Regions from separate parts of the Kineococcus sp. NBC_00420 genome, predicted to be linked through region 2. Evidence: riboswitches for the same ligand, from Rfam matches in the RefSeq annotation. Region 2 holds a riboswitch; each other region holds the start of a gene.
What was found. Region 2 has a riboswitch for S-adenosylmethionine ahead of OG218_RS21105 (MetQ/NlpA family ABC transporter substrate-binding protein). Riboswitches for the same ligand answer to the same signal wherever they lie in the genome.
Positions count from the first base shown of each region.

Region 1: linked by a shared signal. The riboswitch ahead of OG218_RS22235 (ABC transporter substrate-binding protein) and the one ahead of OG218_RS21105 (MetQ/NlpA family ABC transporter substrate-binding protein) in region 2 are both predicted to bind S-adenosylmethionine.
Region 3: linked by a shared signal. The riboswitch ahead of OG218_RS06615 (acyl-CoA dehydrogenase family protein) and the one ahead of OG218_RS21105 (MetQ/NlpA family ABC transporter substrate-binding protein) in region 2 are both predicted to bind S-adenosylmethionine.

Region 1 covers NZ_CP107930.1:4,531,042-4,534,303, forward strand. Annotated here, with positions in the region: gene OG218_RS22230 (carbohydrate ABC transporter permease) at 1-481, opposite strand, end outside; gene OG218_RS22235 (ABC transporter substrate-binding protein) at 478-1,854, opposite strand; SAM riboswitch class I at 2,085-2,173, opposite strand; partial or broken gene OG218_RS22240 (Rne/Rng family ribonuclease) at 2,511-3,262, shown strand, end outside.
Region 2 covers NZ_CP107930.1:4,276,625-4,279,886, forward strand. Annotated here, with positions in the region: gene OG218_RS21100 (methionine ABC transporter ATP-binding protein) at 1-712, opposite strand, end outside; gene OG218_RS21105 (MetQ/NlpA family ABC transporter substrate-binding protein) at 709-1,665, opposite strand; SAM riboswitch class IV at 1,733-1,843, opposite strand; gene OG218_RS21110 (DUF1737 domain-containing protein) at 1,945-2,148, opposite strand; gene OG218_RS21115 (DUF7711 family protein) at 2,145-2,771, opposite strand; gene OG218_RS21120 (OsmC family protein) at 2,828-3,262, shown strand, end outside.
Region 3 covers NZ_CP107930.1:1,359,017-1,362,278, reverse strand. Annotated here, with positions in the region: gene OG218_RS06620 (AAA family ATPase) at 1-1,251, shown strand, start outside; SAM riboswitch class IV at 1,483-1,593, shown strand; gene OG218_RS06615 (acyl-CoA dehydrogenase family protein) at 1,640-2,884, shown strand; gene OG218_RS06610 (NAD-dependent epimerase/dehydratase family protein) at 2,886-3,262, opposite strand, start outside.

The sequences.
Region 1 (3,262 bases), 250 kb from region 2:
CGAACGCGCCCCCGACCGGGGCGAGCATGAGCTTCCAGGCCACCCCGACCATGACGGGCGGCGTGACCAGGGGCAGCAGGAGGATCGTTCCCACCGCGCCGAACCGGGTCCCCCGCGCGTGCAGCAACAGGGCGAGGGCGATGCCGAGTCCCGTCGCGACCAGGGCGGCCACGACGGCGAAGACCACGGAACGGACCAGCGAACCCGCGAAGGCCAGCGACTCCCAGGCGTCGACGAAGTTGTCGACCCCCGTGAAGTGCTGGAGGGGTTTGCCCAGCGACGACTTCGTGAAGGCCAGGGCCACGACGAACACCGTCGGGTAGACCAGCATGAGCGCCAGCCCCGCGAGGCTGGGCGCGGCCAGCCACGTCGAGACGTGCCCCGGCCGGTGGCGGCCGGGGACCGCGCGCCGGGCCGCAGGATCGCGGCGACCCCGCCGCGGCCCGGGCACGGTGCGCTGCCCGTCCAGGAGCTGGCTCATCCGAGTTCCTTCTCCCAGCTCTCAGCGGCCTTGTCGAGCGCGGCCTGCGGTTCCGTGGACCCCTGGATGGCGAGCGCCAGCTGGTCGACGAGGTCCTGCAGCGCCTTCGGCGCACCGGCCCGGCTCGGCCAGGCCAGCGGGTCACCGTCGAGACCCTCGCGGATGACGTCGGTCGCGATGCCCGCGGCCGTGGCGTAGTCGGTGGAGTCCAGGACGGTCTTGCGCGCCGGGTCGATCCCAGAACCCGCGGTGGAGGCGAGCAGCAGGTTGTTCTCCTGGTTCGTCGCCCACTTCACGAAGGCGGCGGACTTGTCGATCTGCTGGGAGGCGCTCGAGACGCCCAGGCCGAACCCGGCGTCCAGCGCGGTGCGCGCGGTCGTGTTCTTCCCGCCCACGGGGAGCGTGACCACGCCCCACTTGTCGACGATCTTCGAGCCGGCCGGGTCCTGCGCCTTCAGCCCGAGGTCGGTCCAGGTGTCGAGCATCGCGCCCTGACCGGAGAGGAAGGCGGAGTTGGCCTGGTCGAAGCCGGTCTGCAGCGGTGTCGGCAGGGCCGCGGGGGAGACGTCGATGAGGTGCTGCAGCGCGGCCAGCCCCTCCGCCCCGTGGAACGCGGCCTTGCCGTCGGAGCCGACGAGCGTGCCGCCGTAGCCGGCGAGGCGGTTGATGAAGGAGCAGCCCAGGATCATCGGGACCTGCTGACCCTCGACGATCGCGCCGTAGACGCTGCCGCCGGAGTCCTGGGTGATCTTCGCGGCGACCGCGTCGTAGTCGTCCCAGGTGTTGGGCGGTTCGACGCCGTACTTCTCGAAGACCTCGGTGTTGTAGTAGAGGACGTGGGTGTCGCCGTCGAAGGGCAGGCCGTAGCGCTTGCCGTCGATCAGGGTGTACGGGTCGTAGATCGAGGGCAGGAAGTCGTCGGTCGCGATGTCGGTGTTCGCGCCGATCCAGTCCGTGAGGTCGACCAGGGCGCCGGCGTCGACGAGCTGGCCGAGGCCGAAGTAGAAGTAGTCGAAGACGTCGAACTCCCCGTCGCCGCCCTGCACGTCCAGGATCTGCTTGCTCGTGAGCTGGTCGTAGGGGATCGCCGTGACCTCGAGCTTCCCGCCGAACTCCGCCGCGAACTTCTTGCCGAGCAGGTCCGTGAAGGCCAGCACGTGCGGCTGGTTCACCATCAGCTTGATCGTCGCCCCCTTGAGGTCGACGGCCTTCCCGGCGCTCAGGCCCGAGGAGGTGCTCTCGTCACCGCAGGCGGCCAGCGTGCCGGTGCCGGCGAGCGCGCCGAGGCCGAGAGCCCCGGAGAGGACCCGCCGACGGGACGCGAGGAGTCGGGAGGTGCTGGCGGGCAGGAGGGTGCGACGGGGCGCGGACATGGGTGTGCTCCGGGGGGTAGGCGGACGGTGACCGTCCGTCGGGGTGCGCGAGGGCGCGGGGGAGGAGGTCGAGCGAGGTGCTGCGGGGATGCGGCGGCGGTGCTCAGACCGCGCGCGGCGTCCCCCGGCGCATCGGAGCGCCCTGGCGACACGCCGTGGAGGCGGCGCGCGAGAAGTCGACGTGGAAGCGCCGGGTCAGGGTCGAGCGGGTACGGCTGATCACGCTGTTTCCTCCATCGCCCTGGCGGGAGCACCTGCCGCTGCGCGGTGGTTGCTGTGGCGTCGTCGAGCCAGGTCTCTCGGCCACTCTGGATGGTGTTGATCGGAGAGTAGCGGACCGCCGGCCCCCTTGGCGACGGTTGCCGCGGACGGCCCGGACCCGTCCTGGCGAGCTGTGCGACACTGACAGTGGTCGAGCGTTCCCTACACCGGGCGCCCGGCCCGCTGTCGAGACCGTCGCCCTGCGCGCGGGCTCCGGGGAGCGCCGCGGTCCAGTGGAAGGACCTCGCAGGCGCCCCGGGCCACACGCCGGACGTCGACCGCCGGCGGCACGGACGGAGCACGCGAAGAGCGCGAACCCGTCGGTGCACACAGAGGACTTCCGTCGGGTGCGGGACGACCCACCCGGCGATTCCGACCAGGACGCTCGCGCGGCCGTGGGTTCACCGGTGGAGCGGGCGCCGCGGGCGAGCGGAGCACCCGTGAGCACCACACCCGAAGAGAACGACGCAGCAGCAGCCGAGGGCGCGGCGACGACGCGGCCCCGCCGGCGCCGTGCGGCGAGTCGACCCGCCGGTCCGCCGGCCCACGTCGACGTGTCAGGCGAGACCAGCGCCGCGGCCGAGCCCGCCACCCCCGCCACCCCCGCTGTGGCGGAACCGACGCCCGATCCCGTCGTGGCGGCGGAGCCGGAGCCCGTCGTGGCCCCGGCACCCGAGCCTGTCGTGGAGACCGAGGCGCCGCCGCGTCGTCGTGCGCGTCGGGCGACCCGCAAGGTCGCGACCCCGGCCGAGGTGGCCGCCGAACCCGTTGTCGCCGAACCCGTCGTGGAACCCGTGGCGGAGGTGACCCCCCAGGTCGAGGTCACCCCGGAACCCACCCCCGAGCCCGCCGTCGAACCGGCCGCCGTGGAGACCACTGCGGAGGCCCCCGCCGAGGCCCCGGCCGCGGCCCCCGCCCGTCGTCGTCGCAGCCGCAAGACGGCCGTCGCGCCCGTGGTGCCGGCCGTCCCCGTCGAGGAGGAGCCCGTCGAGGCCGCTGCGCTCGCGCAGGACGTCCCGGTGGAGGAAGCCCCCGTCGAGACCCCCGTCACCCCGGTGGCGGAGGACCCCGACCTCATGGACGACCCGGTCCTGCTGCGAGCCGCCGGGTTCGCCCAGGGACGACGGGCCCCCAGCGAGGGTGAGCG
Region 2 (3,262 bases):
TCTGCGGGTTCGAGAACACGTCGTAGACCTCGCCGACCTCGACGATCCGCCCCTCTTCCATGACCGCGACGCGGTCGGCGATCTGGCGCACGGCGTCCATCTCGTGGGTGATGACGATGATCGTCACCCCGAGTTCGGTGTTCACCCGCCGCAGCAGCGACAGGACCTCGGTCGTGGTCTCGGGATCCAGCGCGCTGGTGGCCTCGTCGGCCAGCAGCAGCGGGGGGTTCGTGGCCAGCGCGCGGGCGATGCCGACGCGTTGCTTCTGCCCACCCGAGAGTTGTTCAGGGTAGGCGTGCGCCCGGTCGAGGAGACCGACGAAGTCCAGGAGTTCCGCGGTGCGGGCGTCGCGCTGCTTCGCGGGGACCTTCGCGACCCGCAGCGGGTAGGCGACGTTCCCGGCGACCGTCCGCGAGCGGAACAGGTTGAACTGCTGGAAGATCATCCCGATCTTCGACCGGGCCGTGCGCAGCTCGCCCTCCGACAGCTTCGTCAGGTCCTGCCCCCCGACCCTGACGCTGCCGGAGGTCGGCAGCTCGAGGGCGTTGACGAGGCGGACGAGCGTGGACTTGCCGGCGCCGGAGTAGCCGATGACGGCGAGGACCTCTCCCTCCTCGACGTCGAGGGAGACGTCGTCGACCGCCGCGACGGACTGGCCGTCGCGGCGGTCGAAGCGCTTGGAGACGTTCTCCAGCGTGACGAGGGCGCTCACTTGCCCTTCGCGGCCTTCGCGTCGGCCTCGACGGTGGCGAGGTCGGCCTGCAGGTCCGCGGCGCTGCGGTCGGAGACGACCGCGTTCGGGTAGTCCTTGGAGAACACCGTCTGCACGGCCGGGTCCTGGAAGAGGGCCGCCAGCTTCAGGTAGGTCTCGTTGTCCTTGTCCTTGGCCCGCGCGGCGAAGATGTTGACGTAGGGCGCGGCCGAGGGGTCGGACGGGTCGTCCTTGGCGATGACGTCGGTCTCCGGCAGCTTGGCGCTGGTCGCGTAGTTCACGTTGACGATCGCGGCGGCGACGGAACCGCTCTGCAGCGCGTTCGCGGTCTGCGAGGCGTCGATGGCGGTCACGTCGACCTTCTTGGTCTCGATGTCCTCGATCGAGGAGAAGGCGTTGCCCCCGTCCTTGAGGGTCAGCAGACCCGCCGATTGCAGCACCAGCAGGCCGCGTGCCTGGTTGATGTCGTCGTTCGGGATGGCGACCTTCGCGCCCTCGGGGAGCTCGGACGGGCTCTTCGCCGTGGTCGAGTACAGCGGCAGCGGGTAGATGGCGGTGCCACCGATGGGCTGGATGTCGTCGTCGGCGGTGACGTCGTAGTTCGCCAGGTACTGGATGTGCTGGAACTGGTTCAGGTCGATCTCGCCCTGCGACAGCGCCGGGTTCGGCAGGCTGTAGTCGGAGAAGTTGACCAGGTCGACGGTCACGTTCAGCTTCGACTTCGCCAGGTCCACGTACGTCGTCCAGTAGTCCAGCGACTTGTCGGCCACGCCGATCTTCACGGTCTGGGCCGGGGCGGAACCGGCGGCGGTGGTCGTCGCGGTGTCGTCCTTGCGGGTCCCGAGGACGACGGCGACGATCACCACGACCACGACGACGACGGCCGCGACGATCCCGATGAGGAGGCCGCGGCGCTTCGGCTTGTCGGGCAGGGCGGGGGCGGGGCTGGACACGGTGGCACTCCGGTGGTCGAACGGCGGGCGCGCGGCTCGCAGCACGCCGTGATCGACGGCGTCCGTTGTTCCGCGCTTGCCGGACGGGGTCGTCCGGCCTGGTCTTCACCTGGGGCACCCCGCCGCGGGGGAGGGTTGCCGGACAGCGAGCCAGGGCTTGTCGCTGTCACTCATGACCGTGGGGGAACCGTAGGTTCCCGTCGTCGAACCCGTCAAATCGCCCCCGCGCCGGTGTTCAGCCGACCGTAGGACTGCCCGCGTCTCAGCGCAGGCGTTCGGTCACGCCGCCCCGCCGTCACCGGGTCGGGTCAGGACGTGGGGGAGGACGACGGCCTGCGCGGCGACGGTGCGCCCGTCCGTCGTCGTCACCGACGGGCTGCCGTACAGGACGTAGCCCTCGGCCAGGGCCGCCGTGACCTTCTCGCAGAAGGAACGGTCGTCGGGGCCGGTCAGCAGCCGGTACGTCAGCTTCTCGTCGCTCACGCGTCCAGACCGTTCGCGCCCAGAGCGTCGCGGGCGTCCTGCAGGCTCAGCAGGCCCAGGGCGGCGTCCGCCAGCGCGTCGCCGAGCTTCTTGTGGTTGGCCCGGGCCCAACGCTTCCCGTCGTAGTCGGTGGCCGTGCGGCGCAGTGCCTCGAGGCTCGCGCGCAGGTCGCGGTCGAGGCGTTCGCGCAGTTCCCCGTCCGTGGGCGCCTCGGGGCGCAGCGCCTCGCCGTCGCCGTTGCGCAGCTGCAGGAGCGCCTCGTGGTCCAGGCCCTCCTCCCGGGCCCAGAACCGCACCGGCCGTTCGACCAGGTGGTTCCACACCGGGGCCTGCGCGGACCGGAAGAGGACCTGGACGGGGCTCTTCCCCAGTCCGGACGCGTTGAGCCAGAACTCACCGGCCTGCGGTCGGCTGAAGAGCGCGCACTCGTCCTCGGGGAGGTCGACGACGACGGCGACCCGGACGAACGTCGGGTCCTCGCTGTCCTGCTGCGGGCCGAGCAGGGCGCCGAAGACCCACGCCTCCTCGGCGCGGAAGAGGTTCAGCTCGGTGGGCAACGAGTTCGCGTGCTCGCACCCCTGGGCGACGTCGGCGAGCTTGCTGACGGCAGTGGTCCACTTCACGGCAGCATCTTCGCGGGTGTTGCGGGGCCGGCCCCACGGGGGCCTAAGCTCGCCCGGTGGATTCGACCGAACTGAGGGCCCTGCAGAAGCCGTTGAAGGACGCCTACCGCGAGGACCCGGCCCAGGCGCTGGTCCCCGCGAAGGCCGTGGCGGTGCTGGACGGGCAGTCCATCGGCGTGTCGGTCGACGGGTTCGCGGGCACCACCCGCGCCGGGCTGCACCCCGCCGCCGGGGGCGACGGGACCGAGGCGTGCTCCGCCGACATGCTCTGCGAGGCCGTCGCGGCCTGCGCCGGCGTGACCCTGCGCAGCGTGGCCACCGCCATGGGCGTGGAGCTGCGCAACGCGTCGGTGACCGCCGAGGCGCACTGGGACGCCCGCGGCACGCTCGGCGTCTCGCGCGAGGTGCCCGTCGGCATCACCGACGTCACCCTGACCTTCACGTTCACCTCCGACGCCGACGAGGCGACCGAGGCCAAGATGATCTCGCTG
Region 3 (3,262 bases), 2.9 Mb from region 2:
GACGTCGCCACCGGGATCGTCGGCTGCGGGGGGCTCACCAACCTCGCGATGTCCTTCCCCGCCACGGGCCGGACGGCGCTGCGGACGGAACGCCTGGCCAGCAGCGAAGGCGCCAGCGGCGTCGTCAACGAACTGCTCGTGCAGATGCAGTCCTTCGACGAACCCACCACGTCCGAGCGGCTGCAGGGCTGGTTCGTCGACACCGCCAACCGGTTCCTGCCCCAGCACCGCTGGCTGCAGCGGCCGAAGAGCGAACCCGTCGAGATCCTGCTCATCGCCGCGACCAACCGCGCCGACTCCCTCGACCCGGCCCTGCTGCGTCCCGGCCGTTTCGACCGTCGGCTCAGCTTCGGCCTGCCGGACAAGGTCGGCCGCCGGGAGCTCGTCGACCACTTCCTGTCCCGCAAGGCCCACGAGGCCCCGCTCGACGAGGACGAACGTCGTGACGCGCTCGCCGGGATCACCAACGGGTACTCGCCGGTGATGATCGAGAGCCTGCTCGACGAGGCCCTCGTCAACGCCGTCCGTCGCGGTGCCGACGGGATGAACTGGAGCGACGTCGAGCAGGCCCGCCTGGTGACCGAGGTCGGCCTCGGCCAGCCCGTCGGCTACACCGACCACGAGGCGCGGCTCATCGCGACCCACGAAGCCGGACACGCCACGATCGCCTGGCTCGTCGCCCCGCAGCGCCGCCTCGAGGTCCTCACGATCATCAAGCGCGCCAACGCGTTGGGGCTGCTCGCCCACGGTGACGCCGAGGACGTCTACACCCGTTCCCGCAGCGAACTCGCCGGGCTGATCAAGATCGCGTTCGGCGGTCAGGTCGCCGAGGAGTTCTTCTTCGGCGACGTCTCGACCGGCCCGGCCGGCGACCTGCAGTCCGCGACGCAGGTCGCGGCGCAGATGGTCGGTTCGGCGGGAATGGCCGGGACCCTGGTCTCGTTCGCCGCCGTCCAGCAGGGCGCGTTCGCCGACGGGAACCTCGTCTCCCGCGTCCTCGGCGACTCCGAGGGGCGGCGACTGGTGGAGAACCTGCTGACCGAGCAGAAGGAGTTCGTCCGCGAACTCATGGACCGCAACCGCCACCTGGTGGCGGCGCTGCGCGACGCGCTGCTGGAACGGCACGAACTCATCGGTCACGAGATCACCGACGTGCTCGAGGCGGCGCAGGCCGCCCACGAGGCGCAGTCCGCACCGCCGCGGGTCATCGACCTGCGCGACACCACCTCCGGCGTCGTCCGGGGGATCTAGGACCCGTCGGGGTCGTCGCCTCAGGAGGGGAGCGACGACCGCGACGCAGGAACTCGCGCACCGTGGGAGGCCGGGGGGCCTCCGGGGGCGGTGGCGCGGGAACACAGGAACGGGAACGGTTGCTCCGGGGGGCTGGAGCAGGCGTTCCCGTTCTGCTGTCCGCCGCGGCCCGATCGGCCACCCGCGGAGCGGGCTGGACCCTCCCTCCCCACCTGTGGTTCCCTGGTCCCAGGTCATGAGCGCCAGCGACAAGCCCCGGCTCGCTGGCCGGCAACCCTCCTCGTCGTGGGGTGCCCCGGGTGACGACCTGACCTGGTGCTCCGGCACGGGTAAGGACGCTGTCCCTCCCGTTCCGGACGCCGACGCGTCCACGATCGAGGAGAGCTCCGTGAGCACCACCCTGGAACCCACTGTCGAACCCGATGTGCGGGAACGTTTCTCGCCGCTGCTGCAACGGATCGCGGCCGGCACCGTGACGCGCGAGCAGGACCACGAACTGCCACGGGACCAGGTCCGGGAACTCCTCGACGCCGGGTTCGGCCGGTTGCGCATCCCCGTCGAGGAGGGTGGTGGCGGTCTCGACCTCGTCGAGTTCACCGACCTGCTGGTCGACCTCGCGGCCGCCGACTCGAACCTGCCGCAGATCTTCCGCGGCCACATCGCCTGGGTGGAGCAGGTCCTGAGCCTGCCGGTGGGGGAGTACCGCTCGCGCTGGATCGCGCGGCTGGTCGCGGGGGAGATGGTCGGGAACTCCTGGAGCGAGGTCGGTGACGGGGTCACCGGCGAGCAGCAGACGATCGTCACCACCCGGGACGGGCGCACCGCGATCTCGGGCCGGAAGTACTACACGACCGGCACGATCTACGCCGACTGGACCGACGCGACCGCCCGCCGGCGGCTGCCGGACGGGACCCACGAGGTCGTGACCGCGCTGGTCCCCGTCCGGGGCCGGGGGGTTCGCGTCTCCGACGACTGGGACGGTTTCGGGCAGCAGCTCACCGGGACCGGGACCCTCGAGCTCGACGACGTCGAGATCGCCGCCGACGACGTCTCCCCGTTCACCACCCGGTTCCGCTACCAGACCGCGCTGTACCAACTCGTCCTGCTGGCCGTGCACGCCGGGATCGCCGCGGCGGTCGAACGCGACACCGGGCACGAGGTCCGCACCCGGACCCGCAGCTACACCCACGGGTTGGCCCCTCTCGTCAGGAACGACGCCCAGGTGCTGTCGGTGGTGGGTGAGATCTCCTCGATCGCGTTCACCGCCCGCTCGGTGACCCGCGCTGCGGCGCAGGCGGTCCAGTCCGCCGCCGACACGGCACACCTGCCGGGGACGGCGGCGGACCGGGCGGCGAACGTCGAGGCCGAGATCCGGACCGCCCAGGCCCAGGTCGTGCTCTCGGAGTCCGTCCCGCGCGCCGCGACGCTGCTCTTCAACACCCTCGGCGCGTCGGGCACCTCGCGGGCCCGCGACCTCGACCGGCACTGGCGCAACGCCCGCACGGTCGCCTCGCACAACCCGGTGATCTACAAGCAGCGGATCGTCGGCGACTGGTCGGTCAACGGCACCGAACCGCCGTTCGTGTGGGACGTCGGCACCCACGCCTCGGTGGATCCCGCGGCCGGGCGCTAGGTCACACGAGTCCGCGCTCGACCATGCTCCGACCCGCCGCCTCGACGGCCTCGGAGGCGGGTCGGGGTGCCCACCCGAGCACTCGGCGGGCCTTCTCGTTCGAGGTCCGCTTCGCGTAGCCGAGGTCGGGCACCATGGCCCGCAACGCCGGGTCGGCGTCGGCGCCGGCCCGGACGACATCGTTCGGCAGGACCTGGGTGGGGACCCGGTCGGCGTCCGCCCCGAGGGCCGAGCGCAGGATCGCGGCGATCTCCGGGAACTCCAGGGTCGGGCCGTCGGAGAGCAGGAACCGCTGTCCGGCGGCCTCCGCGCTGCCGACGGCGAGGACGTGCGCGGCGGCGACGTCGCGCACGTCGACGATCGGGAAGAACAGGTGCG